Regions from separate parts of the Leisingera sp. ANG-DT genome, predicted to be linked through region 3. Evidence: riboswitches for the same ligand, from Rfam matches in the RefSeq annotation. Region 3 holds a riboswitch; each other region holds the start of a gene.
What was found. Region 3 has a riboswitch for cobalamin ahead of RA21_RS13470 (aromatic ring-hydroxylating oxygenase subunit alpha). Riboswitches for the same ligand answer to the same signal wherever they lie in the genome.
Positions count from the first base shown of each region.

Region 1: linked by a shared signal. The riboswitch ahead of RA21_RS16700 (ABC transporter substrate-binding protein) and the one ahead of RA21_RS13470 (aromatic ring-hydroxylating oxygenase subunit alpha) in region 3 are both predicted to bind cobalamin.
Region 2: linked by a shared signal. The riboswitch ahead of RA21_RS16755 (TonB-dependent receptor plug domain-containing protein) and the one ahead of RA21_RS13470 (aromatic ring-hydroxylating oxygenase subunit alpha) in region 3 are both predicted to bind cobalamin.

Region 1 covers NZ_JWLE01000022.1:25,111-36,226, reverse strand. The annotation lists gene RA21_RS16715 (ABC transporter permease) at 1-916, opposite strand, end outside; gene RA21_RS16710 (ATP-binding cassette domain-containing protein) at 913-1,701, opposite strand; gene RA21_RS16705 (ATP-binding cassette domain-containing protein) at 1,688-2,449, opposite strand; gene RA21_RS16700 (ABC transporter substrate-binding protein) at 2,463-4,022, opposite strand; cobalamin riboswitch at 4,288-4,498, opposite strand; gene RA21_RS22695 (hypothetical protein) at 4,818-5,219, opposite strand; partial or broken gene istB (IS21-like element helper ATPase IstB) at 5,337-6,133, opposite strand; partial or broken gene istA (IS21 family transposase) at 6,096-7,843, opposite strand; partial or broken gene RA21_RS16685 (IS21 family transposase) at 7,968-8,387, shown strand; gene RA21_RS16680 (flavin-containing monooxygenase) at 8,910-10,184, shown strand; gene RA21_RS16675 (RidA family protein) at 10,315-10,731, shown strand; gene RA21_RS16670 (DUF1028 domain-containing protein) at 10,854-11,116, shown strand, end outside.
Region 2 covers NZ_JWLE01000022.1:37,635-44,707, reverse strand. The annotation lists gene RA21_RS16755 (TonB-dependent receptor plug domain-containing protein) at 1-1,728, opposite strand, end outside; cobalamin riboswitch at 1,889-2,097, opposite strand; cobalamin riboswitch at 2,376-2,590, shown strand; gene RA21_RS16750 (DUF4198 domain-containing protein) at 2,734-3,519, shown strand; gene cbiM (cobalt transporter CbiM) at 3,530-4,147, shown strand; gene RA21_RS16740 (cobalt ABC transporter permease) at 4,144-4,728, shown strand; gene cbiQ (cobalt ECF transporter T component CbiQ) at 4,725-5,513, shown strand; gene RA21_RS16730 (energy-coupling factor ABC transporter ATP-binding protein) at 5,500-6,150, shown strand; gene RA21_RS16725 (DMT family transporter) at 6,686-7,073, opposite strand, start outside.
Region 3 covers NZ_JWLE01000011.1:321,585-332,700, forward strand. The annotation lists gene ilvD (dihydroxy-acid dehydratase) at 1-458, shown strand, start outside; gene RA21_RS13445 (DUF6678 family protein) at 916-1,263, opposite strand; gene RA21_RS13450 (sulfotransferase family protein) at 1,266-2,084, opposite strand; gene RA21_RS13455 (DUF5928 domain-containing protein) at 2,227-3,804, shown strand; gene rpiB (ribose 5-phosphate isomerase B) at 3,846-4,295, opposite strand; gene RA21_RS13465 (hybrid-cluster NAD(P)-dependent oxidoreductase) at 4,436-5,521, opposite strand; gene RA21_RS13470 (aromatic ring-hydroxylating oxygenase subunit alpha) at 5,526-6,761, opposite strand; cobalamin riboswitch at 6,869-7,067, opposite strand; gene RA21_RS13475 (dihydrofolate reductase family protein) at 7,339-7,875, shown strand; gene RA21_RS13480 (TetR/AcrR family transcriptional regulator) at 7,879-8,430, shown strand; gene RA21_RS13485 (DUF1523 family protein) at 8,504-9,148, opposite strand; gene RA21_RS13490 (hypothetical protein) at 9,160-9,426, opposite strand; gene RA21_RS13495 (DUF6638 family protein) at 9,601-10,962, opposite strand; gene RA21_RS13500 (hypothetical protein) at 10,959-11,116, opposite strand, start outside.

The DNA of each region.
Region 1 (11,116 bases), on a different contig from region 3:
GGTCACTGGCGGCCTGCAGTGCCTCAGCCAGTGAATTGATCACGACATAAGCAACGGCAAAGAACATCACCAGAAACATCACCATAGGCAGGTCGCGCGACAGCACGGAGCCAGCCAGCAAAGACCCCAGCCCAGACCGGGCAAAGGTCAGCTCGACGATGATCGCGCCTTCCAGCAGGCTAGCAAAGTCGATCGCAATCATGGTCACAGCGGGCACCATCGCGTGGCGCAGCACGTGCCGAAAGAAGATCTCGCTCTCGGAAATGCCGCGCAGGCGCAGGGTTTCGACAAATGGCTGATTGGCCGCCTCCAGCATGAAGCTGCGAAGCAGACGGGTCTGCGAGGCCATCACCCAGAACGCCAGCGTCAGCGCTGGCAGCACCAGATGCGCGGGCGTGCCGGTGCCATATGACGGGAACCACCCCAGATGCACGGCAAAGCCCAGGATCAGCAGCAAGCCCAGCCAGTAGCTCGGCATGGCTGCGCCAACTGAGGAGAGCATCACGGCAGCCCGGTCCAGCCATGTCCCCGGGTGGCGCACCGCAAGACTGGCCAACAGAAACGCAACAGCCAGCCCCAGCCCCAGAGACGTTAGCGACAGGGTCACTGTTTCACCAAGATTGCCAATGAAAATGTCCCAGACCGACGTTTGCGAGGCATACGACAGGCCAAAATCACCGCGCAGCACATTGCCAAACCAATAGAGGTACTGGAGCCAGAACGGCTCCTCTAAGTGGAACTCGGCGCGAATGGCCTGGAGCAGTTCTGGTGGGAAGGCAATTTCTTCGGGGTAGCGCGCATGGGCAATAGCCTCAGCTCGGTCGCCGGGGGAGAAATAGCTGAGCGTGAAGGTAATCAGGCTGATCCCCAACAGAACAAAGGCAAGGCCCGGCAGGCGCGACAGAAAATACTTCATGCGGCCTCACTGGCGTGGCTCAATGTGCCGAGGCTGCGGGCGGCCTCGATCAGGTTTTCCGCATAGGGGCTGGCCGGTGCGGCAATGAACTCATCGCATGGCTGATAGGCTTCGACCTGCCCCATGCGCAGAACCAGAACCTTATCAGCATAGGCCGCGGCGAACCCCAGATCATGGGTGACCACAAGATATGCGGTCTGCGTCTTGCGCCGCAGCACTTCCATTTGGCGGGCGATCTTCTTTTGCACCAGAGCATCCAGCGCGCTCAGCGGCTCATCAAAAAAGATGAGCTTGGGCCGGGCGATCAAGGCCCGCGCCAGACAGGCCCGCTGTGCCTGACCCAGAGAGACCTGACCAGGGAACCTGCTGTAAAACTCCGATCCCAGCTGGACATCTTCCAGTGCGGCAAGAACGGCACTCTTGCGCTCCTGGACGGTCAGGTTTTGGCGGTAAAGGCTTTCCTGTATAGAGGCGCCAAGTGTCAGCCGCGGGTTCAGAGCAGCCAATGGATCCTGCATTACCCAGCGGGTCTGCGGCAGGCCAGGGTGCGTTGGCACAGCCCCGGTGATATCCGTGCCAGAGGGCGTGAACACTAGCCTGCGGCAAGTTGCGGGCAGAAACCCCTGCACGGCTTTCAGCAAGGTAGACTTACCTGCGCCGCTTTCTCCGATGACACATAGCATTCCACCCTGCTGGATGTCACAGGAAACATCTTGCAACAGCACTTTGTCTCCGGCCCTGACTGTCAGGCCTTCGAGTTGAAAGACCGGGTCATTCGGCGGCATGGCTGATCTCTGGCTTGGCTTTGTCCCAGCAGCGGTGCGCCACTAGCTCGCGGGAATAGGTATGCTGCGGGTTGGACAAAAGGATGTCAGAAACTCCGCTCTCAACAATCCGGCCGCGCTGCATAATTGCAATCCGTCCTGCAAATCGTGCGGCCAGCGCCAGGTCGTGGGTCACCATCATCACCGCGATCTCATGTTCCGCGGCGATGCGCCGGGTTTCCTGCAGCACCTGCGATGCAATCAGCGGATCCAACGCTGAGGTCGGCTCGTCCAGGATCAAAAGTTTCGGAGCATCCATCAGGGCCATCGCCAGCAACAGACGCTGCTGCATACCTCGACTCCACTGATGCGGGTAGCTACCGCCCGGATCCGGCAGGCCAAGGGCCGATAGAATGTCCCGCTGATGTGAGGTGTGTTTTACCCTTTTGCGGCGGGCCAGTTGGTCCCATTGCCAGCGCAGGCGGCGCAGCGGATCAAAGCCATGGGCCGGGCTTTGCGGCACATATGCAATGCCATCCAGAGTGGTTTTTGCGGGCGAGGCAAAAGCACGCTGCGCGCCGTTGAACAGAATGTGCCCGCTGGTCGGACGCGCAGGGCGGGTCAGGCCCATCACGGCCCGCAAAAGAGTAGATTTGCCCGCACCGGAGCCGCCCACAACCGCCAGCCATTCTGTCGGCGCCATCTCAAGACTGACATCATGCAGAATACCCTGCCCGCCAATTTCGGCGGACAGGGCCTCGATTTTCATCAAAGGTGCCTGTTTACTCGGCAATCGCCAGCTCCGGGCTCGCCAGATAGGTTTCTGCCGGGTGGATGCGGTAGCCCTCAACCTTGCCATTGCCGACCGAAACCTGTGTCTTGTGGAACAGCGGGATCACCGGAAGGTCACGGTTGATAATGGCTTGAACCTCGGCATAGACCGGTTTGCGCTCTTCGCTTGAAAACAGGCTACGGCCCTTTTTAAGCAGTGCGTCCAGCTCAGGGTTGGAGTAGCCGGAAACATTATAGCTGCCATCCGTCGCCACCAATGTGCTGGGGAAGTAATCCGGATCGCCTTGCGGGGCGGTGCCCCAGGCCTGTAGGTGCAGGTCGATTTCGCCAGCTTTAAGTGCCTCGTTGTTTGCGCCGAATTCACCCATTGCGATTTCCGCGCCCAGACCGATCTGCTGCAGCATGATCTGCGAGATTTCCAGTGTCGGCCGCAGCGCAGCCCGGCCTTCGTAGCTACGGATCTTCAGCACGATGTCTTCGCCGTTCAGCTCCCGGATGCCATTGCCGTCACTGTCGGTAATTCCCGCCTCATCCAGCATGGCCAGCGCTTTGGCCGGGTCATAGGACAGGCTGATATCGCCGTTTACCCAGGATTTCATGCTGGCTGGGAAGATGCCATTGGCCGACTGCCCACCGACACCTGCCAGGGTCGCCGCAACGATGGTGTCACGGTCCAGGCCCAGCGAAACGGCATTCAGAAGCGTCTGGTTGGACAGTGGACCGTCATTCACCCGTGGCTGCAAGAAGAACAGTCGCGCGGTTGCCTCCGAGAACAGCTGGCCTTTGCCTTCTTCAAGCAGCTTGGCGAAATCCGGTTCCGGGTAGTTGGTGACCAGATCAACATCGCCCGCCTGCAGTGCCAGTGCCGCAACCGAAGGGTCGCTGATCGCGTCGATCACCAGACGGTCAAGTTTCGGCGCGCCGCCCCAGTAATCGGCAAACCCAGTGGTCACATAAGTTTTGTCCGTTTCCGCATTTTCAAAGACAAACGGACCAGTGCCCACCAGCGGCATTGCATCGGTGCCGTCTTTCATGACAGCCGCCGACGGTTCGGTCAGCGACCACAGGAAAGCTGAGTTCGGTGCACTGGTGCGGAAGACCAGCGTTTTATCGTCAACCAGCTCGATGGATTCGATGTTCAGAAGCTTGACCAGGCGCGGGTTATTCCCGGGGTGGCCCTCTTCGCTCAGCTTTTCAAACGACTCTTTGACAGCCTGGGCGGTGACCGCAGAGCCATCATGGAATTTTACACCCTCGCGCAGGGTGATTTTCCATTCCCGTTCAGACAGGTTTTCAAAACCGGTGGCAAGGCGCGGCTGAAGGGTCATGTCATAGCCGATACCAATCAGCGTTTCCGACACGCCTGCCCGGTTGCTGAGCCAGCCATTCTGGCGGGCACGGGGATCAGGAATGCTGCTTTTGGGGCCAAACGGCGCGGCAATCACCATTTCCAATTTGGTTTCTGCGGCTGCAGGGCTCAAAAGCGCCGCAGCGGCGAGGCAGGTTGCGGCGAGGGTTTTGGTCCAGAAAGCGCGTGAATAATTCGGCATGTCCTTGGTCCTTAGGTTTCTGACAAGGGAATTTTGGGGTGAGGTGTACAAGTTATGTGATAATATAACAAGCGCTGATTCAGTGGACAGCTGCGTCAGCTCAGGTGTTAGGCAGGCAGCTGCGGAACCTGCATGGACAAGATGATGTCAGGGACGGCAACCGCACCTGCGGCTACGTCCAAGCAAGCCCAAACAGTGGGAGCAAGTTTCCGAGATACGCAGGATGCGTGCCATGAGGCCTCCTTCCAGGACGCCCCGTCCCGGTGTGGTTGAAATCGCGATGGCAGGTCTCCTGACTTGCGGGTCTTGGCTGCGCCATCCTTCCCAGCCATACGGCCAGTGGGTGCTTGGCGTCGCTATCCGCTTACAGTTGCGGGGGCAGTCACGGATTTAGCGCCTGTTGGCTACACCTCACCGTGTTCCCTTTTCATCCTCTCAGCATTTTGCCTTGAGGAACCATCGAAAGCAGGTAGGCGAACGCTGACAGAATTGTCAATTGCCCCGAACCAATAGGTAAGGGCTCGAGGTGGGCCAAAAGCTGCAAGTTTCAAGAGGGTCAGTTTCAATGGAAATGACCTTTGCAGCTAATGGTTCAGCCAAATTGCCTCAGTAGCCTGTATTGTAATGAACCGGCCTGTCAGGCAGTGCCTCTATTAAGTTGGCTTCCCTGCGCGAAGCCGACACTCGGGGCACCCCTAGCTGCAATTGGGGCGGAAGTCAGCTCCGTCCGGCGACCTGTGGATTCGGGTGACAGATCTCTCTGCAGCATGCTTGAACGGCTGTTTTTTACGCCGCTCAGCGGCGCCCAAAATGATGCAGTTGCGACGATTTTGTTGCGGCGAGCACGCGCAGCGAAGAAATCCAAGGTACAAGTTGGGCTCGAACCTGCCGTCCACTGCATGAAGCTGCGACGTCAGCTGCCTGCGTAAAGAGGGCACAGGATGGCGCCTTGGCTGCGTTTGCAGCGAAAACCGGCCTGTCTTGGGTCAGAAATGCTTGACAATTGGGGTGGAAATGCCTGGCAGGTGCAGGCAATTTTTCCTTAAAAACAGTCAGCATCGGGTCAGCTTTGCCTGACGTTTGACACAAATTGTCGGGCGACACATAGTTTTGCCATTTGCGACAGAACCTTTCCTTTTTCGTGTCTCCAACATCCCCGCTCGCGCCTCCTGTTCCGCCAGTGGTTTCAATCGGCATGGAACTTTGACCCCCTATAGGCATCCAAAATTGACCCCCTGTTTGACGTGCGGTTAGCTGGCCCGATGCGGTGTAGCCTCCACCAAGCGAAGCCGTATCGTGCCAGCGTCGGCTCGACTATTCTCGGGTTTTGAAGCGCCAGCTCTCGTTGCCCGTTTCGACGATGTCGCAATGGTGGGTAAGGCGGTCGAGCAGCGCGGTAGTCATCTTGGCGTCGCCGAAGACCGAGGGCCATTCGCCGAAGTCGAGGTTGGTCTTCACGATGATCGATGTGCGCTCGTAGAGGCGGCTGATGAGATGGAACAATAGCTGACCACCGGTTTGTGCGAAGGGGAGATAGCCAAGCTCGTCGAGGATCAGGAAGTCGAGACGGCACAGCAGATCTGCCGTGCGCCCCTGTCGGTCGGCGCGGGCTTCCGCATCGAGTTTGTTCACCAGGTCCACAACGTTGAAGAAGCGCCCCCGTCTGCCGCGGCGGATGCACGCCCGAGCGATGCTGACGGCAAGGTGGGATTTACCGGTCCCTGTGCCGCCGATCAGCACGACATTGCGTTGCTGCGCCAGAAACTCTCCGGTCGCCAGATCACGGACCAGCGCCTCGTTGACCGGCGTGCCTTCGAAGCTGAACTCATCGACCTCTTTCGCCAGGGGCAGCTTGGCAATCGTCATCTGGTATTTGATCGAGCGCGCCTGCTTCTCACTGATCTCGGCGTTCAGCAGATCGCCCCCTCTCGGCAGTATGCTGCGCATGCGCCTGCCGGGCAATGGATGATCTGTTGCGGTTCGTGCTGACGCTTCACCGCCGTGGCGATGGTCTCATCGTAGGCGGCCTTCATGCCGTAGAGCTTCAGCTGGCTCGTCGTGCCGGAGGCACGCCTACGGCGTGACGCGTCCAGCACCTGTGATCTTTCCACGGATGTGTCTCCTTAGGCGGTCATAGCGTTTGCAGTCGGCCACGGGCTCGCAGGTCAGTCGCGTCGTGCCAGAGGCACGCATCCAGCGTGACGCGTCCGGCGTATCGATGGTCAGCGGCGGCTCACGATGCCGGGCCAGAATGTTGGTGACGACCGAGGCCGCGGGGGCCCCTTCGTTCAGCGCTTCGGCACAGGCAGCATCCACTGCATCCAGCCCATCGGTGGGGATCATGCTCAGGATCTGGACCATCCACTGCCCGGCAGGGCATTGCGCAGCAATGTCCCGAGAGGGGGCCGGTCGCCATTGGGCACCTTGCCCAGTTTGCGCTGAATGCGCCTGATCGCTGATGGCAGCTCCCTGTCCTTGAAGGGAGCCCCATTCCTGAGGGCGTCCCGCTGCCCGGCAGCGCATGCGTGCATGCGCGAGAGGGGGCTTGCGGGCCAGCACCGGGATGTAGTGCAGCGGATCGTAGATGGCCTTGTCGCGCCCGAAGGCTCGTTCATGCCGCCCTACGATCTTGCCGTCCTGCCAGAACTCGACCCGCTCGGCATAGGCGCGGATCTCGACTGGCCGGCCGACGGCGCGGCCATCCACCGAGTAGCGGTTCTTGTCGAACCGGACGAGACAGGTCTTCGAGACTGATGCCGGAACAGCGTGGAAACCATCAAAGGGGCCGACGTATGGCACCAGACTCGCCCGCTCGTCCTCGAAGACCTCCCAGATCGTGCGGTCTCGAAGCTCTTGGTGCGGATGAGATTTGGCCCAGGCGGCGCAGCGATCCTCGAGCCAGGCGTTTAGTTCGGCGTAACTCTTAAACTTGGGCCTGGGCACGAAGAAGCGACGCCGGACAACGCCTGCCTGGTTCTCGACCTGTCCCTTCTCCCAGCCCGATGCTGGTGTGCAGGCAACGGGATCGACAAGATAATGCCCGCACATCTGCTGGAAGCGCCGATTGCAGGCCCGGTCGCGGCCAACGAAGATCGTGTCTGCCGCCGTCTTCGCGTCCATTGTCCTCGGACCAGTGGCGGACAATTTCCGCTGTCGTAGATCCCGCGCGTGCAGGCCCCGCCGAAGAAGGCGAAGGCCTTGTCATGGGCATCGAACATCGAGCCATTGGGAGCGCCATTGGTCCAAGCGGCAATGGCGAGGCTCCTGCGTCTCGCGCGGATAGGCCCGGACAAACAGCATGCGGCTGTGGCAGAGCCGGACATGCGCCACCTTCACAGTGGTGGTCGCACCGTCGATCACAACAATCTCGTGGCTCCAGTCAAATTGGTAGGCCTCGCCCGGATCGAAAATCAGCGGGACATAGGCGGCCGCGGTGGCCTCTTGTTCTTCCTTGGACCACGTGGCCGCGTAACGCCGGACAGCGTCATAGCCGCCGTCATATCCAAGGGCTCTCAGTTCTTCGAAGATCCGGATGCGGGTTAACCGCTCGCGCTTTGGCTTCCTCGCATTCGCCGCCAACATCTCTTTGAGCTTGTCTTTCCATGGCCCGATCTTTGGCAGAGGCTTAACGCGGCGTTCGTAGGTTGCTTCCGTCACACCAGACCGGATCACCTTCCGCACCGTATTCCGCGATACCCGCAGTTCCCGGCAGATTTGCTTGATCGGCTTGTTCGGCATTGGCCTCGGACCAATGGCGGCTCAATGCCTCAATCCTGAAAATACGCCCGCCGGATCTTTGCTATCGTCTCCACGACCAACATCCCACTCTGTGCTCCCCGATAACCTCGAGGGCATGATTCACATCAGTGTAAGGGGGTCATCTTTGGACGCCGATTTCCCCGCTACGGGGTCAAAATTGCATGCCTGTTCACACGTTCGGGTGCTGTTGTGCCCCGGTTTCAAGTCCCGCAGCGTCCGAGCAAGCTGGATCCATTCGCGGACAAGCTGTCTGCTTGGCTTGCCGCGCAATCGCGCAAGCCCCGCAAGCAGCGGCGCACGGTTAAGCAGCTGCATGTGGACCTGGCGGCTCTCGGCTTTACCGGCTCGTACGGGCGGGTGGCGGCCTTCATGCGGGCATGGCGCGCGGTACGCCAGCGCGTTCAGCAGTCGTCAGGCCGCGGCACGTTTGTTCCGCTGGCGTTTCAGCCGGGCGAAGCCTCCCAATTCGACTGGAGCGAAGACTGGGCGATTCTCGGTGGAGAGCGCACCAAGCTCCAGATTGCCCATATCAAGCTGTCGCACAGCCGGGCCTTCCTGGTCCGAGCCTACCTTCTGCAATCCCATGAGATGCTGTTCGACGCGCACTAGTATGCGCTCCGGGTCTCCGGCGGCGTGCCCCAGCGCGGGATTAATGACAGTGGGAATTGCCCGCCACTGGTTCAAGGGCAATGACCGCGCGCACAGCGGTTGAACGGGTCGGCAAAGGCGTTGAGCTGACTAAAAAGTCTAGTTCAGCCTGGACCATCTGAACGAAACATTGGTGCTTTAGTTTGAGGGCAGCTGTCGAGTGCCCCACAGTGTATCCAATCCTCAAGGGCTTTTCATGCCCAGACAGTTTGGGAATGTCCCGAATGACTAGCAGTGCAAACAATACTGTATGTTGCCACAGGTTTGCACAGGCGAAACCGCGTCGATCAGGGTTTTTCTTCAGGGCTTTGCCGCGAAAGCCCCGTGAGTTGTCTATTTTGATTTCAGCTGCTGGTTAGCTGCAACCGAAGCAGGGGTAAGTCACACAATTCTTTTTCCGAACTTGTTGTTGTGAGCATTCTGATGGGGAAGACCGGTAGGGTAGCAGCCCGCGCCGGAGTGTCAGAAGAGGGTTTGGAAATGGCTGTAGAAAAGGTAGACACTCTAGTTGTTGGTGCCGGGCAGGCCGGTGTGGCCATGAGCGAGCATCTGACCAGCCACGGCGTACCGCATCTGGTGCTGGAAAAAAACCGGATTGCAGAGGCCTGGCGGACCGGGCGCTGGGACTCGCTGGTTGCCAACGGCCCCGCTTGGCATGACCGTTTCCCGAACCTGGAGTACGAAGGAACTGACCCTGAGGCCTTTCCGGCCAAAGAGAGGGTTGCGGACTACATGGTTGAATATGCGGAACGGTTCAATGCGCCGATCCGCACCGGAGTTGAAGTGACCAGGGCCGGGCGTATTGACGGCACCGGCGGTTTCCGGGTCGAAACCTCGGATGGTGTGATCGAGACAAAGCGGATTGTGGCGGCAACCGGCGCATTCCAGCATCCTGTGATCCCGCCTGTGGTGCCCGAGGGCGCAGGGGTGAACCAGCTTCACTCTTTCCACTACCGCAATCCGGATCAGCTGCCCGAAGGTGCAGTGCTGGTGGTCGGGGCGGGGTCATCCGGTGCGCAGATCGCCGATGAGCTGAACCGGGCAGGCCGCAAGGTTTATCTTTCGGTGGGGCCGCATGACCGCCCGCCGCGGATGTACCGGGGCCGCGACTTTGTCTGGTGGCTGGGGGTGCTGGGCCTGTGGGATCAGGCTGCGCTGGAGCCGGGCAAGGAGCATGTGACGATTTCCGTCAGCGGCGCCTATGGCGGTCAGACCATGGATTTCCGCCGCCTGGCAGGCGAGGGGGTGACGCTGCTGGGCCTGACCGAGTCCTATGACAATGGAACCATGAAGTTTGCCGGCGATCTTCCGGAAAACATTGCCAATGGTGATGCCGACTATTTGAAGATGTTGGACTTGGCAGATGCTTATGTCGAACGCACTGGTGTTGATCTGCCAGAGGAGCCGGAGGCGCGCAGGGCCTTCCTCGACCCGGACAGCCTGACCAACCCGGTACGCGAGCTGGATCTTGCGGCAGAAGGCATCACTACCATCCTTTGGGCCACCGGCTTCCGCCAGGATTTCACCTGGATGAAAGTGGATGCCTTCGACGAACGCGGCCGCCCGCTGCATCAGCGCGGAGTTTCGGCAGAGCCGGGGGTCTACTTCTTGGGCTTACCCTGGCAGTCTCGGCGCGGCTCGACCTTTATCTGGGGGGTCTGGCATGATGCCAAGCATGTGGCTGACCAGATCGCTATCCAGCGCCACTACGAGGGCTATCGTGGCCCCGGCGAACACCGCGCCGACGCGCTCTGAGCGCGGCGCTTAGCAGCAGCCTAAGCAAGGGGTAGCCAGACGGTAGTTTTGCTGCCCCGACGTGTGTGCGACAGTCACCAGAAAAACAACGCTGGCCGCACACTTTATCCCGCCATGCCAGGAGGACATCATGGCCCATACCCGTATCCGCAAGTTCAACACATCGGACACTTATCCGGAACAGAACCTGGACAATGATCTGTGCCAGGCGGTGGTGACACACGGCGGCAAAACCGTTTACCTGCGCGGCCAGTGCCCGCAGAACCTGGACGATGCGAAGAACATTGAAAGCCACGACCCGGTGGAGCAGACCCACAAGGTGATGCAGAACATCCAGCAGTTGATTGAAGAGTGCGGTGGCACAATGGAGCATCTGGTGAAGGTCGTCGTCTACATCACCGATGTGCGCCACCGCGAGGCGGTTTACCGCACCATGGGCGAATACATTAAAGGGGTGCATCCGGTGTCGACCGGCCTGGTTGTGCAGGCGCTGGCGCGGCCCGAGTGGCTGGTGGAGATCGACGGCACCGCGGTTATTCCGGACTGATCCGGAAGCGGGAAGGGGGCTGTCTGCCCCTCTTGAGCCTGCGGCTCAAATCACCCCCGAGGATATTTCCGGCCAGATGGAGGAATAGATCCGTTTCCAGTGGCTGGTGAGGAGGAAAGACGATGACATTTTCGCTTGTGGCGCGCTGCGCGGAAACGGGCATGTTCGGAGTGGCGATTTCGTCCTCCTCTCCGGCGGTGGCAGCACGCTGTTCATTTGCGCGGGCGGGTGTTGGCGCTGCCGCAAGCCAGAATGTAACCGATCCAAGCCTCGGTCCGCTGGCACTGGACCTGATGGAGCAGGGCATGAGCGCCGCTGAAGCGGTTGCGGAAGTTCAGCGGCGCGGCAGGTTCATTGAATACCGGCAAGTGCTGGCCGTAGACAA
Region 2 (7,073 bases), on a different contig from region 3:
ATCCGGCAGCTCAGCGGTGGCAAACGAGCCAAAGAACTGGCTGTCCCAATTGCCTGCCACATGCCGGATGTCCGCGGTGACAGAGCCGCGGCCATTGAAAGTATCCAGTGTGGCACTCAGCAGAAGCTCGTGCTCCGGGCGGCGGATCTCGACCGAGCCATCGGGGTTGGTGGCGTCCAGATAGGTGTAGGACAGACGCAGATCGAGGTATTCGCTGGCTTCCAGGCTTGCTGCCAGCTCAACACCCTTGCGATCACTGTCACCGGCTTGGTTGCGGTAGGAGAACGTGGTTGCGTTCACCATGTAGCTCTCGATCTCGCCTGTCAGCGTCTCGTCGAAATAGGTCACATCAACCAGGCCGCGCCCTTGAAGGAACGGCACCTCAATTCCGAAATCGAAGCTGCGATTTTCCTCCGGCTGCAAGTTCGGATTGCCGAGATAGGTGGTGGAGCCGAATGTGCTGTTGGCAAACAGCTCAAAGTAAGAGGGGTTCACAACACCGGTTCCAGCCGAGCTGTGCAGGCGCACACCGCTGTCTGCTAAAGTGTAAGAAGCACTGGCGGTCCAGCTGGTGGCGTCTTCGAATACGCTGTTGTTGTCGTGGCGCACCCCGAGCTGCAGGTCCAGGCCGTTGGCAAAGCTGCCGCGGTATTCCAGGGCAATCGAATTGGTTTCGCGCGCAAAGGCCGGGTTGGAACTGCTGGAGTCCTTTTCCCATTCCAGCATCGCGTTAAGAAGGTGGTCTGCTTGATCCGCTAACTGCCCGTCCAGGCCGAAGCTCAGCAGGTACTTTGCTGCTTCCGTTTTGGTCTCGGTCGGGGTGCCGCCATTGAAGGACCGGTCAAAGTCAGTGCGTTCGATTGACAGGCGGTGTTTCAGGCGGCCGCCCAATGTGTCCAGTTCAGCATAGACTTGCGCCAGTTGCTCATCCCGGTCACTGAATTGCGTCGGATCATCCACGACATAGCTAGCCGCATCCGTTGCGGTGAAGGAGGTGCGGTCGCTGTCATAGCGTTCATCCGACGTGCGGAAGTTGAAGCCAAGTTTCAGCCGGTCGGTGACCAGGTAGTCGCCTTTCAATTGCAGTGTATTGCGGCGGATGCCGTCTTCTTCACCGCCATCGCCCGAGGTGTCATAGCCGTCGTCATTGTCATGGGCGAAGCTGAAGGCGATACCGCCGCGCTCGGTCCGCGACGAAACTCGGGCCGAGGCCCGGTAGCCGTCGGACCCCGCTTCCGCGCTGCCGCCGTATTCCGTGCCGATGCCGCCGGACTTGGTGATGATGTTGATCACACCGGCGGAGGCGTTGGAGCCGTAGAACACCGACTGCGGGCCGCGCAGGACTTCGATCCGCTCGATATTGGCAGTGTCCAGGCCGGACAGAATGTACTCGCTGTCACCGCCCGAGGCTTCGACGCCGTCGATCAGGATCAGCGTGTGATTGGCTTCGGCACCGCGGATGCGGACCTGGGTAAAACTGTCGCCGGAGCCGTTCACCATCAGGCCGGGGACCGAACGCAGCGCGTCCCGGACGGTGGTGATACCGCGATCTTCGATTTCTTCGCTGGTCAGGACTGAGACTGAGCGGCCGTATTTTTGGGCCTCGACCGGCGTGAAGCCGCCGGAGACGATGATCTCCCCCAGATCGGTGACTTCTTCATCCTGAGCGGTTGCGATTACAGGGGCGGCGGCCAGGGCGGCGGCCAGGGACAGGCTTGCCTTGCGCATATTCCATTCCTCCCGGCCCACGCAGCAAGCACAGGCCAAGCGGCTGCCCATACCTGGCAGCATGTTCATAATTTTGGTCTTTGGAAGGCAATGCCCCCGCAGACGGTGAAAACTGCCACCACTACGGAAGGTCCGTTATCTTCGGCGCGCCCCGCACCGCGATAGGGTGATCATCCTGGCAGGTCTCCTGACTTGCGGGTCGAGGCTTTGCTGCGCCTTCCCGCCCCTTGGGGCAGTGGCATACCGCAGCATTGCTCTCCGCTCACAGTTGCGGGGGCAGTCACGGATTCGGCGCCTGTTGGCTACACCTCACCGTGTTCCCTTTTAACCGGGTGGTCTCCCAGCCGGACCAGAATGGTCGGGACTTAGGCAAACTGAACTTATTCTGTCAAGCGGGAGAATTCGCAACCTGAGTAGAAATGGCCTTGGGCTGGCATCCATATCGCCGAATTTGCCTTTCCAATTTTTCAAGTGACGATGATTGATTACGCATACAAAAAACTTCGAAAGGCAGCGGTGTTTCCCCGTTCCTCTGATAGGAACATGCCTGCCTATTGATCCCTGCAGCACTGCAGGAGAAAAACCATCGGCACCGGACGGCCAAGTGAACAGAACATGATTCTCTTGACTCAGAAATTCCGGTTTGCCATTCAGCCAAGGTGACCGGTTCCGCGAGTGTTTCAATGCGCAGCGGAAGAAATAGGGAACACGGTGCGGCGTACCCAAAAGGGACCAAATCCGTGACTGCCCCCGCAACTGTGAGCGGTGAGTGACGCTGAATACGCCACTGGGAACATCCCCGGGAAGGCCAGCCGAGCCAGGACCCGCGAGTCAGGAGACCTGCCGGACACGGGGACTGAGGCTCCGCTTGCGGGGTTACTGCCCTTTTCCACCGGACGCCGGGGTGCGCGTCTGGCGCGTGTGCCGTTCAGGCGTTTCCGTGCCGCTACTCCCCGTTGTTCATTCCTGATTGCAGGTGCGCCTGTATCGTCGAATGAGGACGAAATGAAACTGAACTACCTGGCCGCTGCTCTGGCCGTTTCCCTGCCGGTTACCGCTTCGGCGCATTTCCAGCTGAACTACACTGAACAAGCGCTGATCGAAAAGCCCGGCGACGTGCCGATGGGCCTGGTGTTCTGGCACCCGATGGCCAACGGCCATGCGATGGACATGGGCAAGCCGGAAGAGTTTTTCATGATCCACAAAGGTGAAAAGACCGACCTGTCGGACCGCCTGGAACCCGCCACCTTCAAAGGGGCTGAAAACGAAGCTTCGGCTTACAAGGCCTCGGTCCCGGTCAAGCGGTCCGGCGACTATGTCGTGGTGACGGTCCCTTCGCCTTACTACGAGGAAAGTGAAGACATCTATATCCAGCAGATCTCCAAGGTCGTGCTGAACCGCAACACGCTGCCCACAGACTGGGACCAGCCGGCTGGCCTGGCGACCGAGATCCTGCCGCTGAACAAGCCCTATAACGTCATCGTAGGCTCCACCTTTTCCGGTCAGGTTCTGGCGGACGGCAAGCCGGTTCCGGGTGCCGAGATCGAAGTCGAGTTCATGGCGTCGGAGCCGGATCTGGAAAAATTCTCAACCACTGATCCCACCGTGGGTGAGATGCCGGGCGGCGCAATTGTTGCCATCGCCGACCAGAACGGCGTTTTTTCCTTTGGCATTCCGAAAGCAGGCTACTGGGGCTTTGCGGCACTCGGGTCCGGTCCGGCGACCGAGCACGACGGCAAGGAACTCAGCCAGGATGCTGTTCTGTGGATCCACGCAGAAGAGCTGAAGTGAAAGTAGACCGATGCATATCGTAGACGGCGCACTGTCGAACCCGGTTGTGATCGGCGGCGCGGTTGCCGCCGTCGGCGGTATTGCCATGGGTCTGCGCAACCTGCCGCTGGAGCGGATTCCCGCGGCGGGTGTTCTGTCGGCCAGTTTCTTTGTGGCCTCCCTGATCCATGTCCCGATCGGGCCCAGTTCGGTTCACCTGATCCTAAATGGCCTTGCCGGGCTGGTGCTGGGCTGGGCCGCGTTCCCGGCTTTGTTTGTCGGGCTTCTCCTGCAGGCGGTCTTCTTCGGCTTCGGCGGGCTGACCGTGTTGGGCGTGAACGCCGTGAATATTGCCCTGCCCGCTGTTCTGGTCGGCCTGATGTTCCGGCCGCTGGTGGCGCGCGGCTCGCCGCTGCAGGGGGCTATCTGGGGCGGCATTGGCGGCGGTGCAGCAATTGCCTTCACAACCCTCGCAGTCGCAGTATCGCTGATGCTGTCCGGTGATGAGTTCATCCTTGCCGCCAAGCTTGTGTTCTTTTCCCATATCCCAGTGATGCTGATCGAGGCGCTGTTGTCCGGCGCCGCCATTTTCCTGGCCCGGCGGGTGAAGCCCGAACTGTTTGTTGACACGAAAGGAAGCCTGGCATGATCCGCTCCTGCGTGCTGATCCTTGCCCTGCTGGCACCGCTGCCGGCATTGGCGCACAATGTGATTTCCTCGGTGTTTCCATCTGGATCGGACATTGAGGGCGAGGTCGGCTTTTCCAATGGTGATATGGCTGCGGACTTGCTGATCGAGGTCTTTGACGAGGCTGGCGGCAAACTGGGTGAAACCAGGACCGACGCTGACGGCTTCTTCCTGTTCACCCCGTCAGAACCGGTGACGCATATCTTCCGCGGCGACCTTGGTGCCGGCCATGTTGCCGAAGTGATCATGGACGCCGCAGAGGTCGCACAGATCATGGGCCAAAGCCCAAGCATGGCAGCGCTTGCGGCGACTAGCACCGCAGACGTCACTTCGGCCTCCAGGTCTGCCGGTTTGTCCGATCAGGCCCGCGCTGAGCTTGCCACCATGATGCGCAATGAATTGCGCCCGCTTCGGCAGGAGCTTACCGCGTTTAAGAACAAGTCCGATTTTCAGTCTGTTCTTGGCGGCATCGGCTACATCTTTGGTCTTTTTGGTCTGGGCTTTTACATCGCTGCGCGGCGCAGAATCGGTGGCAAAGCATGACCTATGTCCTGACAGGCGCCGAAAGGCCGCTCAGTGGCATCGGTGCCTTCCGCGCCAAGGTCACCGCGCTTGACCCGCGGATGCGCATCGTAATGACCGCGGTCTATGCCGTTGTGGTGGTCTCCATTAGCAACCTTTGGGTGCTGTCAGCTGCGCTTGGCCTGTCGATGTGGCTACTGGCTTTCTCCGGGCTGCCGCCCCGGAAGACGCTGAAGCGGATGGCGATGATGGACAGTTTCATCATCTTCATGCTGGTGCTGCTGCCGTTCACTGTTCCGGGCACCCCAGTCCTTTCTGTTTGGGGGCTGGAGGCGAGCTGGGAAGGCCTGCGGCGCGCGGCCGAGATTGCCCTGACCGCAAACGCCGTCATCCTGGCGGTCATGACGCTGGTCGGGTCCATGGAGCCCGTGACGATGGGACATGCTCTCTTTGCCCTCAAGACGCCGGAGCGGCTGGTGCATCTGATGATGTTCACTATCCGCTACATCGATGTCCTGCGCGAGGAATACCAGCGCCTGAGCACCTCGATGAAGCTGCGCGGCTTCCGCCCCGGCACCAACTGGCACACCTACCGCAGCTACGGCTATCTGGTGGGGATGATGCTGGTGCGCGCCATTGAACGGTCGGAACGCATTCTGGCGGCGATGAAATGCCGGGGCTTCTCCGGCCGTATCATCCTCCTGGAAGACTTCCGCCTGCGCAGGGCGGACCTGTTGTTTGCCGCGGCACTTACCGCCGCCCTTGCCGCCCTGATCTGGGCAGAGGCCTTTTATGCCGCTTCTTGATCTGAATGATATTCATTTTGCCTACCCTGGGCTTGATCCGGTGCTGGAAGGCGCCTCGATGAAGCTCAATGCGGGAGAACGGCTGTCGATTGTCGGACCAAATGGAGCAGGGAAATCCACGCTCCTAAAAATCATCATGGGATTGATTGCACCCGATAGCGGTTCTGTCACAGCATTCGGAAAACCTTGCAACAGCGAACCGGACTTTCACGAAGTGCGCCGCCGTGTGGGGTTCGTTTTCCAGGACGCCGATGACCAGCTGTTCTGCCCGACTGTGGCCGAAGATGTCGCCTTCGGCCCGCTGAACCTAGGCAAGTCCAAGCAGGAAGCCCTGGCGGTGGTTGATGCAATACTGTCACGCCTGCGGCTGATGCACCTGCGTGACCGGGTCACCCACAAGCTGTCGGGCGGTGAGAAACGGCTGGTGACGCTGGCCACGGTTCTGGCAATGGAACCGGAAGTGCTCATACTCGATGAGCCGACCAACGCGCTGGATCCAGAAAATTATGCACGGCTGGCTGAGATTCTGAAAGAGCTTGACCAGGCGGTTCTGCTGGTCAGCCATGATCCTGAGTTCCGTGAACAGATTGCTCCAACAGGGTATCACCTGATGGAGCGGACACTTACAAGGGTATAGCGGTTTTTTGGCTGAACAGGGCTTTAGCACACACGCTTCCTGCTAAAAAACCGCCGCTCCTGGTTAGCCATGCTGCGAATGCGGCCAATATCCGCAAAGTCCGGTCCCTGATCCGTCTCTGATCAACCTATGCTGCAACGCCGATCAATGGCCGCGTTGAACGCCGCGGGGCAGCGCGCAATTTTCTGCATCTGCGATATCCAGTGTGCAGCAAGCGCGCGCAGCGAGAAATGCCAATGAGCAAGTTGGGCTCACAGTCAAATTTCGCCGTCTGCCACACGAACATCTGCTGCCGATACGGGAACGTCTGGTCACCGTTCCAGGTCGCACGATTTCAAGGACTTGGCCGTAACTCTGGGTGGCCGCTTCTGTTGCCTCAGAGCCATCGGATTCGCCGCGTGAGCAGTCAGCAAAAGAGAGCCCCTTTGCGGTCAAAAGTTGGCTCGCCGCCTGCGCCATTTTCATACTTCGTGATCAGCAAAAAGCCGTCGTTTATGGTATTTCCAATGAAAGACTATGTTGTGAGGCAACTAGCCTACATTTGTTTGCTTGGCTCCCGTCCAGGTGATCTTCCTTTTGCACGGTCTTTGAATGTAATCGCCCACATCGCGGCCAGGATCATCAGCGTCGAAAGGTAGAAAGCACCGTCTGGGACAAGCCGGAACAGCATGAAATCCGCTAAAACGGCAAAAATCAGCGACAGATACTCGAATGGTGCGAGTTTTGAGATTTCGCTGTGCTGCAGAGCAAGGGTCATCATGATATGGGCAATGCCACCTGCAATTCCTGCACCGCAGAGGTAGACCAGCTGCAGAAAGTCAGGCTGGACCCAGCCCCAAAACACAGAAACTCCCCCAGCCACTGCACAGGTCAGTGCAAAGTAGAAGGCTATGGCTCCGGCGTTTTCCGTTTGAGCAAGGCTG
Region 3 (11,116 bases):
TGAACGACATCCTGACCGGCAAGGTCAAGGAAGGCGACGTGGTGGTGATCCGCTACGAGGGCCCGCGCGGCGGCCCGGGGATGCAGGAAATGCTTTACCCGACCTCCTACCTCAAGTCGAAGGGCCTCGGCAAAGCCTGCGCGCTTCTGACCGACGGCCGCTTCTCCGGCGGCACCTCCGGCCTGTCGATTGGCCATGTCTCGCCCGAGGCAGCCGAGGGCGGCACCATCGGCCTGGTGCGCCAGGGCGACAGGATCGAGATCGACATCCCCAACCGCTCGATCCATCTGGCTGTCTCCGACGAGGACCTGGCCGCGCGCCGCGAGGAACAGGACACCAAGGGCTGGAAACCCGCCGAACCGCGCAAGCGCAAGGTCTCCAAGGCGCTGAAGGCATACGCGCTGCTGGCAACCTCCGCCGCCAAAGGCGCGGTGCGTGCGCTGCCCGACGAGGACTGATACCGCTCAGACTTGGAGCACACAGAACCCGCCGCCTCTACGCGGCGGGTTTTCTTTTGGCTCCCGCGCCTGAAGCCGGGTCAAGGGCCGCGCGAACGCGCGGCGGCGCAGCCGCTTGCCCTTGAGGCGGTTTCAGGTGCTTTACCATGGGGAAAGCGCGTTCAGGGCAGTCCTGTCCCTGAACCGCTTCTCAGAAAATTTTCTGCATCCGCCAATCTCTCCCGCCCCCGCTGCGGCCCTCTGGCTCACGCCAGTGCACCGAGCGGCGTTGGGCGTTGCGCCGTGCGGGCGCACGGCGCGCCTCCGGCGGGGGGTATTTTGAACCAGAAAGAAGCGGGACCACCGCGCTTTGAACGCAACCGCGCCGCGCCAGCGGCGCCCGGCCCAAGTCTTATGCTGCTGCATCTATGATGCGGCGGCATGGCGCGGGAGCCCCTCGCTTCGGCACTCAAGAAATCTAGGCGAAGGACAGTTTCTCTGCTGTCTCGCCGCATGTCACAAAGCCAAAAATGAGCACTGCATTTCCTTCGGCTTTCCCAGCCAATCCAATCTGCGCAAGCCGTTTTTGAAATTCGGCATCAGCCAGGCAGCTGCCACGCAATTCCACCCATTCCAGATCCGCAAAACCGCCGTCGCAGAAATGGTAAAACCACTCGCGTTCCCAACCACTCACGTTTCCGCTAGCAATACAACGGGACCGGAAGTCAGGCCTTTCATCCGCGCCCAGAGACAGAACCAGGGCCCTGAGCTCCATCCATTTGGTATGGTTGCAAACCGCATAGAAACCCTCATAGGCCCGCGCCACGGTCACTCCCCCAGCTTGGCGTGCACCTCGTCCAGGTCGATCTCGCCCACCGGCATCTTGTTGGCCGGGTTTTCGAAATCGTATTTGAACAGCTCGAAATCGCGCTTGTAGATCTCGTAAACCAGGTGCATCGACAGGTCGTCGAAGTAATCCTCCACCGGATGGGCGCGCTTGGGGCCGTGGCCCTCGCTTTCGTTGAAGCGCGGGATTGCGGTCAGGTCCACGGGATGCGGCGTCTCGATGGCGTCCAGCACCCCCTGCATCCCGTCATTGAACGCCTCGGTCCAGAAGATCTGGTTGTAGCGCCCGCCGTTCAGGATGAAGGTCGACACATGCCCCGACATTGCCGACCAGTGGATGTCCGGGTCCATCGGGCGGCGCCAGCGGATGGTGTCGCGGGCAAACAGCAGAAACCGGCGGAAGCTGGCGATCTGGTCGAACTCCTGCTTGCCGTCGTCGCCACCGACCTCGATCCCGTATTCATAGGCCAGCTTGGGCACCAGGTTGCCGCGGTAGCGCTTGCCGTTGCGCTGGATGCCGCAGATCTTGTCGAAGAACGATGACAGGATCCGGGTATAGGGGTTGCGCACACAGGTGAAAGCATAGGACCGCTGCCCCTGCACATTTCGCGTGATCGGCCCCTGGCTGTGCTCCAGCGCCCATTTGTGCAGACCGTCCTTGGCGTCGTGAATGTCACCGTCAAAGAACCGTCCGTGGTCCGAGTAATAGAGGATCTGCCCAATCGTAGAGCAGGCGCATTTCGGCACCACCCGGTAGACCACACTCTCACTTTCCGTCATCCAGGTGCCGGGAAACCCCATTTTCCGCCCTCTTGTCCGTCTTTGCCTGTTCCTAGCAGTAATCGCATATGTTTACCGAAACGGGAACTATCTGGTTTATTCGTGCGTACAGCGCGCTTATCAAGGTAAACAATCAGGCAGAACAAGGCAGTCCGTCCCCCCAATGGCAAAAATCGCATATATTCTGCTCTGCCATAAAGACCCCGAGGCGATCATCCAGCAGGCTGAGCGGCTGACGGCGGCCGGCGACTGCATGGCGATCCACTTTGACGGGCGGGCAGCGCCGGAGGATTACCAGCTGATCCGGTCAGAACTGGCCGACAACCCCAACGTCACCTTTGCCAAGAGGCGCATCAAATGCGGCTGGGGCGAGTGGTCGCTGGTCGAGGCGACACTGCATGCGCTGCGCAGCGCCGTGGAGGAGTTTCCGCGCGCCACCCATTTCTACATGCTATCGGGCGATTGCATGGCGGTGAAAACGGCGGAATACGCCCACCAGTTCCTGGATGCGCACGACAAGGATTTCATCGAGAGCTTCGACTTCTTCGAAAGCGACTGGATCAAGACCGGCATGAAGGAGGAGCGGCTGATCTACCGGCACTTCTTCAACGAGCGCAAGCACAAGCAGCTGTTTTACTGGAGCCACGGCCTGCAGAAGCGGCTGGGGCTGCAGCGGGAGATTCCCGCCGATATTCAGGTGCAGATCGGCAGCCAGTGGTGGTGCCTGCGCCGCCGCACGGTCGAATGGATCCTGGGTTTCATCCGCAAGCGCCGCGACGTGATGCGCTTTTTCCGCACCACATGGATTCCGGACGAGACCTTCTTTCAAACCCTGGTGCGCCACTTGATCCCGGAAGCGGAGATCGAAACCCGCACCCTCACCTTCCTGATGTTCACCGACTACGGGATGCCGGTGAACTTCTACAATGATCACTATGACCTGCTGCTCAGCCAGGACTTTCTGTTTGCCCGCAAAATCAGCCCCGAGGCCAAGGAGCTGAAGTCGCGGCTCGGGCGGCTCTATGCGGCGCAGGGGGTGGACTTCCAGATCTCCAACGAGGGCAGAAGCCTCTACAAGTTCCTGGCCCAGCGCGGGCGCGACGGTCGCCGCTTTGCGCCCAGGTTCTGGGAAACCGAAAGCACCCTGGGCCGTGAACGCGAGCTGCTGATCGTGGTCTGCAAGAAATGGCATGTAGCCAAGCGGCTGCTGGAACAGATCCGGCAGGTCACCAACATCCCGGCAATCGAATACCTGTTCAACGAGGAAGACACCCCGCTGCCCGACCTCGGCGGCATTCAGGCGGCGCTGATGAAACGCACCCGTCACCGCCGGGCGCTGATGCGGATGCTGTTTGAATACTATGAATCCGATCAGCTGATCATCTGCCTGGATCCCGGCGCCATCGACCTGATGAACGATTTCCATTCAGACCGGTCATCGACCCGCTTTCTGCACATCGAATGCGATTTCAGCGACGACTACCTGATCGGCCATGCCCGCCGGGTCGGACTGGCAGGCGAACGCACGCCGCAGCTGACGCTCGAACGGCTGCTGCCAACGATCCGCAACGACATCCTGCATGAAAACGACCGCATCCGCGATGCGGGCTTCGGCCAGCTCTACGAAATACGGGAGAGCAGCAGCGTGGAGGAAAACGCGGACCAGCTCAGCGGCTTTCTGAACCTGTCCGGCGATCAGTCCCGGCAAATTGCCGGGACCAGTTATCTTTTTGCAGACTGAGCGGGACGCGGCCCTGCGCTGCCGGGCCAGAGGGCCAGGTCTCAGTCTTCCAGCGCGTTGATCATGTCGACGCGGGTGCCGTGGCGGCCGCCTTCGAATTCCGTGCCCAGGAAGGCATCGACGATTTCCAGCGCCAGCCCTTCACCAACCACGCGGGCGCCGATCGACAGCATGTTGGCATTGTTATGGGCACGGATCATCTTGGCTGAAAACGTGTCGGAGCAGACACCGCAGCGGATGCCCTTCACCTTGTTCGCCGCCATCATGATGCCCTGGCCGGTGCCGCACAGGACAATGCCCAGAGTGCAGTCGCCAGAGGCCACCAGCTGTGCCGCGGCGGCGCCGTGCTTGGGATAATGGGTGCTCTCAGGGGTTTGCGGGCCGATGTCCTCGACCTCCCAGCCCTGCGCTTCGATATGGGCGGCAACGGCCTTGCGCAGCTCGATGGCGGCGTGGTCGCTGGAAAGGGCAATGCGTTTGCTGGCAGTCATGGTCTGATGGTCCTGTGTCGCAACGGGGGTATGAGGCTTGGCCCCGTGTTGACCAAGGGACGGGCGCGGCGTCAATCCCTTTATCGCCGCAGGCCCGGACCAGAAGGGAGCGGAGGGCCCGCGGGAGGCCCTCCGACAGATCAGATTTCCACTTCGACCCGGCCAATCGGGTTGGAGCAGCAGGCCAGGATATACCCTGCCTCCACGTCCTCTTCCGAGATGCCGCCGTTGTGGACCATATGCACGTCGCCTGCGGTCTTCTTGACCTTGCAGGTGCCGCAAATGCCGAAGGTGCATCCCGACGGGATGTTGAGGCCCGACGCCTTGGCCACTGCCAGCACGGTGTCGGTCTCGGTGCAGGTTGCGGTGACGCCCGACGCTGCAAAAGTGATCTCGGCGGCGGCGGTTTCTGCCGGAACAACATCGTCCAGTTCCGGCGCATCTGCCTCTGTCTCCACCGGCGCGCCAAAGCTTTCCTGGTTGTAGTTCTCCATGTCGAAGCCCAGACCGTTCAGCATGTCGCGCACCGCCTGCATGAAGGGCTCCGGCCCGCAGCAATAGACCTCGCGCTCCAGGTAGTCACCGGCGATCAGGCCCAGCATGATCTGGTTCAGCTGCCCGCGGTAGCCGGTCCAGACCTGATAGGGGTCGTCCTCCTCCACAACGAAGTGCAGCTTGATGCCCGGCACCCGCGCCGCCATGCCCTCAAGCTGGCGCCGGGCGATGATCTCGCTGGGGCGCTTGGCGCAGTTGATGAAACAGACGTCCGGCGATTGGCCGCGGTCGAACAGGTACTGGGTCATCGACAGGCTGGGTGTGATCCCGGAGCCTGCGGAGATGAACAGGAACTTGCCGTTCGGGCGCTTGGGCAGGGTGAACACGCCCGCCGGGCCGGAGGCCTTGAGGAACATGCCCGGTTTCAGGCTGTCCAGCATCCAGCGGGTGCCGATGCTGTCTCCTTGCGCCTTCACCGTCACTGAGATCGACAAGGGCCGCGACGGCGAGGAGCTGATCGTATAGGTCCGCCAGACTGTCTCCCCCGGCACCGGCAGCTCCAGGGTCAGGAACTGGCCCGGCTGGTATTTGAACCACGCGCCCGAAGGCGCGCGGAAGCTGAAGGTGGCGGTGTTCGGCGCTTCCGGCACGACAGAGACGCATTCCAGCATCTCGTCGTCCTTCCACGCCAGGGTTTCGTCCAGCGTCTCGAAGTTGGCCTGCAGTCCCATACGCTTACTCCGCCGCGATCAGGTGGCGGCCGGTCAGCGCGCGGGTCAGATGGTCGGCGTACCAGTTGGAGAACTGGATGACGCCGCTCTCCTGCACTTCCGAATAGGGACCGGGCTCATAAGCGGGCGAGTTGATGCCGCGCTGGTTGTCCTCTACCACGATGCGGTCCTCGTCGTTGGTGGCGACCCAGACCTCGGTCAGCCGCTTCAGGTCATAGTCCTGACCTTCCACCGCGTCCTTGTGCACCAGCCACTTGGTGGTGACTTCTGTCTCGGTCGGGCTGATCGGGGTCACCCGGAACACGATGGAATGATCTGGCAGGAAGTGGTTCCAGGTGGTCGGGTAGTGGAACTTCAAGAGCGTGCCGGCATCGGCAAAGGGCACCCGGCCGAGTTTCTTGGCCACTGCCGCCTTGCCGTCCATGGTATAGCTCTCGGCGCCCTCGTTCAGTGGCATCCGCGCCACCCGGTACTGGCCGCGCGCATCGATCTGGAACTGCGCCGGCACGCCCGCCGCTTCGATCCGGTCGAAATGCTTTTGCAGATGCGGCGGGGTCTCACCGCCCTCGACGCCGGTCACCGACGGATCTTCCGGGAAGGTCCGGCACAGTGACGGGTGGTTGCCGCCGCAGTGATAGCACTCGCGGTTGTTCTCCCAGACCAGCTTCCAGTTGCCGTTCTCGATGATCGAGCTTTCATAGGCGACCTTAGCGTTACCCAGGTCATGCGGCTCCAGATAGGGGCGCGCAACTGCGGCAAAAGCGTCGAAGTCCGGCGCCTCATCCGCCAGGCAGATGTAGATCAGGCCGGCCAGGTCACGGCAATGCACCGGCTTCAGCCCGTGCTTGGAGGCATCGAAGTCCGGCCCCATGTCGCGTGCCCACAACAGCGAGCCGTCCAGCTCGTAGGTCCACTGGTGGTAGGGGCAGACCAGCTTGGGCGAGTTGCCCTTCTTGGCCTTGCACACAACAGAACCGCGGTGGCGGCAGGCGTTGTGGAAGGCACACACCTCGCCATCGGTGCCGCGCACGATGATGACGTTGTAGGCGCCGACCTGATGGGTCACGAAGTTGCCCGCCTTCGGGATCTCGCAGGCGGGAATGGCAAACAGCCATTCGCGGTAGAAGATCTGGCGCATGTCCAGATCCAGCACGCCCGGGTCGGTGTAAAACGCCTGCTCCAGGGAATAGTTTTTCTGACGGGCGACCAGTTTGGCCAGAATTTCGCTGTCGTGAAGCATCTGCTTCTCTCCTTTGCCGCATCCCCGCGGCAGGTTGGCTTGGCTGCGGGCATGGATAGAGAGATTGCAGGCCACGCGCCTGCAACCGCCCCGCCGCCGCCCGCGGTTGACGTTTTCGGGGCAAGGCTGGTTTCCGGACTGTCCCGGGGCCATTCGGCGGCGGGGCCTGGCACCTTCCCGAAGCCGTTGCTTCAGTGGTTATTGCCATGCCTTGCCCGGGGTCACCGTTGCGGGGGCAGTGCCGGAATTTCACCAGCTTCCCAATTCTCCGCCCCTAGGGGCGGCACCTTGCTGAAGCGGAAAATGCCCGAATCCCGCGCCGCCGGCGGAGACAAATCCGACCCGCCAAAACCGGAAAAAGACATGCATGTTTGCCGCTTTCGGCGGGACAGGGATGTCCAGAATCTCAAACCGGCATCCGCCGGTCCGTTTGCGGCAAGCGCTTATCTTTCATGCGGTTAGGCGCTGCCAGCCGCTGCAGATCGATTCGCACGCAGAGAATCTTACGCTGGCCCCTTGGAACACGAATTGCATTTAACTATATGACGTATAGTTAAATGCAATGCAGGAGAATCCGATGACCACCGGCCACGTCTTCATCGCCACCAGCCTCGACGGCTTCGTGGCCCGGCAGGACCATTCGCTGGACTGGCTGCTCAAACAGCCCGACGCCGAAGATGACGATGGCGGTTTTGCCGCCTTCATGGACAGTGTCGACGGGCTGGTCATGGGGACGGGCTCATTCCGCACCGTGCTGGGGTTCGGCCAATGGCCCTACACCGAACCGGTTGTGGTCCTCAGCAACAGCCTGAGTGAACAGGACATTCCCGAAGAGCTGAAGGACAAGGTGCGCCTCAGCACCGCCGCGCCCGCAGACCTTATGCAGGAACTGCAAGAGGAGGGCTGGACCCGCGCCTATGTCGACGGCGGCCGGATGGTGCAGTCCTTCCTGCGCCAGGGGCTGATCGCCGATCTGACCATCACAACGGTTCCGATCCTGATCGGCAGCGGCATCCCGCTGTTCGGCAGCCTGGACCAGGACATAGACCTCCAGGTGGCAAGCTCCCGCATCCTGCCCACCGGCATGGTCCAGACCACGTTCCAGGTGGCCTGACCAATGCCCCCGCGCATGGGTCGCCCGCCCAGAGGAAGCCGCACCCTCAGCAAGGATGATGTGCTGCAGAAAGCCTTGGAGCTGCTTGACGAAGGTGGCAGCAAGGCCCTCACGTTCAAGGCACTGGCTGCGGCGCTTGGCGTCACCCCTATGGCCGTTGCCCATCACGCCGGAACCAGGGACGAGATGATCGCATCCCTCGTCGCCATTGCGTTTGAAGGTGCGGATGCACCGTCAGAAGCGGCAACGCCCAAATTGCGGCTGCGTGACCTGATGACCCGCTATTGCACCCAGGTGACCCGGCACCCGGAACTTGCGAAATGCATCCTGGAGGACCCGTCCCTGATCGGTCCTGCCCTGACCGGGCTGACCCGGCTGATCGAGGCGGAAATCACCGCCGCAGGCGTATCCGGCTCAGAGGCCCGCACCCTTCTCTGCCTGCTGGTGGATTACACACACGGCTTCGCCTTTGCCGCCGCCGCGGCACCACGCGGAGCGCTGTCACCTGACGGCTTCACCCCCGCGCTGGACTGGGTGCTGGACCGGATCGAATAAACAAACGCGGGCCGCTTCAGGCCCGCGCATCCGTTTGTGTCTTTCAGAGCCGCCCATCCGGCGGCCCCTCCCGTCACTTCGATTTCCAGGTATCCAGCCAGCGCCGGAACCGGCCCTTGCGCTCAGCAATGGCATCGCCTGCCGCATAGAGGCTGTCCTCGGCGCTTTCGATCATCGGGTCGATCCGCGCCTGCCGGAACCGGCGCCAACGCACATATATGGCCCACAACAGCGCCGCGAGCAGCACCAGGAAGATGATCGAGAACCAGTTGGTTGGCTTGTCCTCCGGCCCCGCCACCGGCTTGATCGTCACCGCATTGGGGAAGATCGACAGGAACTCGTTGCGCCAGCCGTAATGCATCACCGCCACCCATTCCGGGTTCGCCTTGGTCGAGATGCTGTCATTTGCATCCGTATAGAGGTTCGCGGTGTCGAACTTGAAATAGGGCGGCCAGTTCCAGCCGGTGTCCTCGTTCCGGTAGACCATATTGCGGCCGTTGGCGCGCACTGCCTGGATGAACTGCACATCGCGGTTGATCAGCTGCGCCGACTGGTCGTCGGGCTTGGACCAGAAAACCCGCGTCCAGTCGTTCAGCTCCTGCCGTTCCTCGTAGGTGTTGACGATCCGCACCACGTCATACTGCGGCAGCGTGTAATGCAGAAAGGCGCCGAACAGCACCCAGAAGGTAATCAGGAAAGCCCATTTGATGAAACGCATGGGGGTGGACCTCACATAAAGTTAATGACGTAGATCAGGAGCGCCAGCGCCCCCAGCGGAATGATATAGACCAGAAGGATCAGCTTGCGCCGGAACGAGTTGTCGTATTGTTTCAGCCCCCGCTGGATGAAGGCCGCGCGGTCGCCGGTCAACCCCTTCTCTTTCCAGCGCCGCTTAAGCTTCAGCCGCCGCATCTCGCGCGAATAGAGCGACACCGCGGCGTAGACCACGGTCAGCACCACCAAGAGGATCAGGATCAGGCGGATAAAGCCGAACATCACTGTTGCTCCTGGGTTTTCACATCCAACACAGGTTCGCGCCCCGTCCCGAGGGTGGGCGTTTCACGCCCGCCGTCGTGCTGAAAGCACGCCTCCGGCATGACGGGGGCGGGTCGGGCGCGAACCGGATCGCAAGCGATCCGGGAAGAACTAAGTTGCTCCAATAGGACCATCCTATCGCCCCCTCACCCGGTTCACAGCCCCCCAGGGGCCGACCCGGTCAACCATCCCCTTGCGCTGCACCCGCGGCAGCTTGGGCATCCGCCCCTCCATATCCGGCTCATGCCCGAACAGCGCCTCCCGCGCGCCAGCCTTGTCCACCGCATACTCCCGCGCCAGGAACTCCGCCGCATAGGCTTTCTTGGTCTCTGGCCAGCCACGGTACTGGCGGTAGAATTCCTCCTTGTGGCAGATGAACATCTGGCGGAAGTCATGCGGGCACAGCTCTGCCAGCAGCATGTTGACCAGATCGCGGCAGGGCGTGTCCGACGCCCTGAGGCTATAGAAATAGGCCGGATGGTCCGAGGTGATCTTTGGCCACTTGCCGCCGCCCTCGGCCCAGCGCACCAGCGCCGCCAGCCCCTCAAACTCTTCCGGCAGCTCCTCCGCATGCCGCGCCGCCAGCCGCCGCAGATCCGACCGTGACAGGCCGGTCAGATCCCGCCCCTTCTCTGTCAAAACCGAAACCGCCAGGAACCCCATCTTCTGCCGCAGGATCGCCGCGCCATCGACACCGCGCGCCCGGATCACCGGCTCTGCCAGCCCGTTCAGCTCCAGAAACTTGGCAATGGCATTACGCTGGCTCAGGTCAAAAACGCGATCCAGCGGCACGCCCTCGGGCTTTGCCCCGCTGGCAATCACCGCCGGGTGCTGCACGTCCTGAAACAGGTACAGCCCGCCGAAATGCGCGGTCCAGAAGTTGCCCTGCTCAAAGACCTCATGCTCCAGATGCACCGGATTGCGGGTCACATCGCCGGTCTGCTCTGCCGTTGCGATCATCTTAGCAATCAGACCGTCATCAAACCAGGCATCCTCCCCGGTCTTGAACCGCTCCACCAGCTCCGCCAGACGGTCCGCATGGCGCAGCGTACCCTTGGTAGTATCCGCCTCGATCCGCACCTGCCGGATGTCGAACAGCTTGGCCGGAGAGGACACCTCAAACACCGAATTCACCAGTTCGCCCGCAACCGCATCCGTCGCCGTCAGCGCAAACAGCTGGCGTTCATTCACCTCGATGAACCGGCGCAGGATGTCCCGGCTGGTGGAGAATTTCACGTGAAGCAGCGGGCAGCGCTTCTGCTCGGTCGACAGCAGAATGAACTGCCGGTTCACGCCCGCATGGTTCAGATAGTGATCATCCCCCAGCTCATCGCCTATTTCGGGCGAAAAGCCCGAGATATCGACGTGGAAATCCGTGAGGGCGGTGGTCTTGCCGGTCAAATGCTTCAGCGCGCGATTGTACCGCTCCACCAGCGCGGGCGAGGCCACATGGAAGAGATTGCCGAACATCAGGCCATGCTGGATGAGGCGTTTCATGTTGCTTCACTTTCCAACCAGATGTTCATTTCAAGTAGCGCTCTCAAGTTTTCACTTAGTTGCGTCAAACCTAGAAAATCGAAGCGCAATTTCTGATCTGGGCCCAGATCATCATACAGGCCCATCACATCCTTTACGAACGCAAGACAGGCAA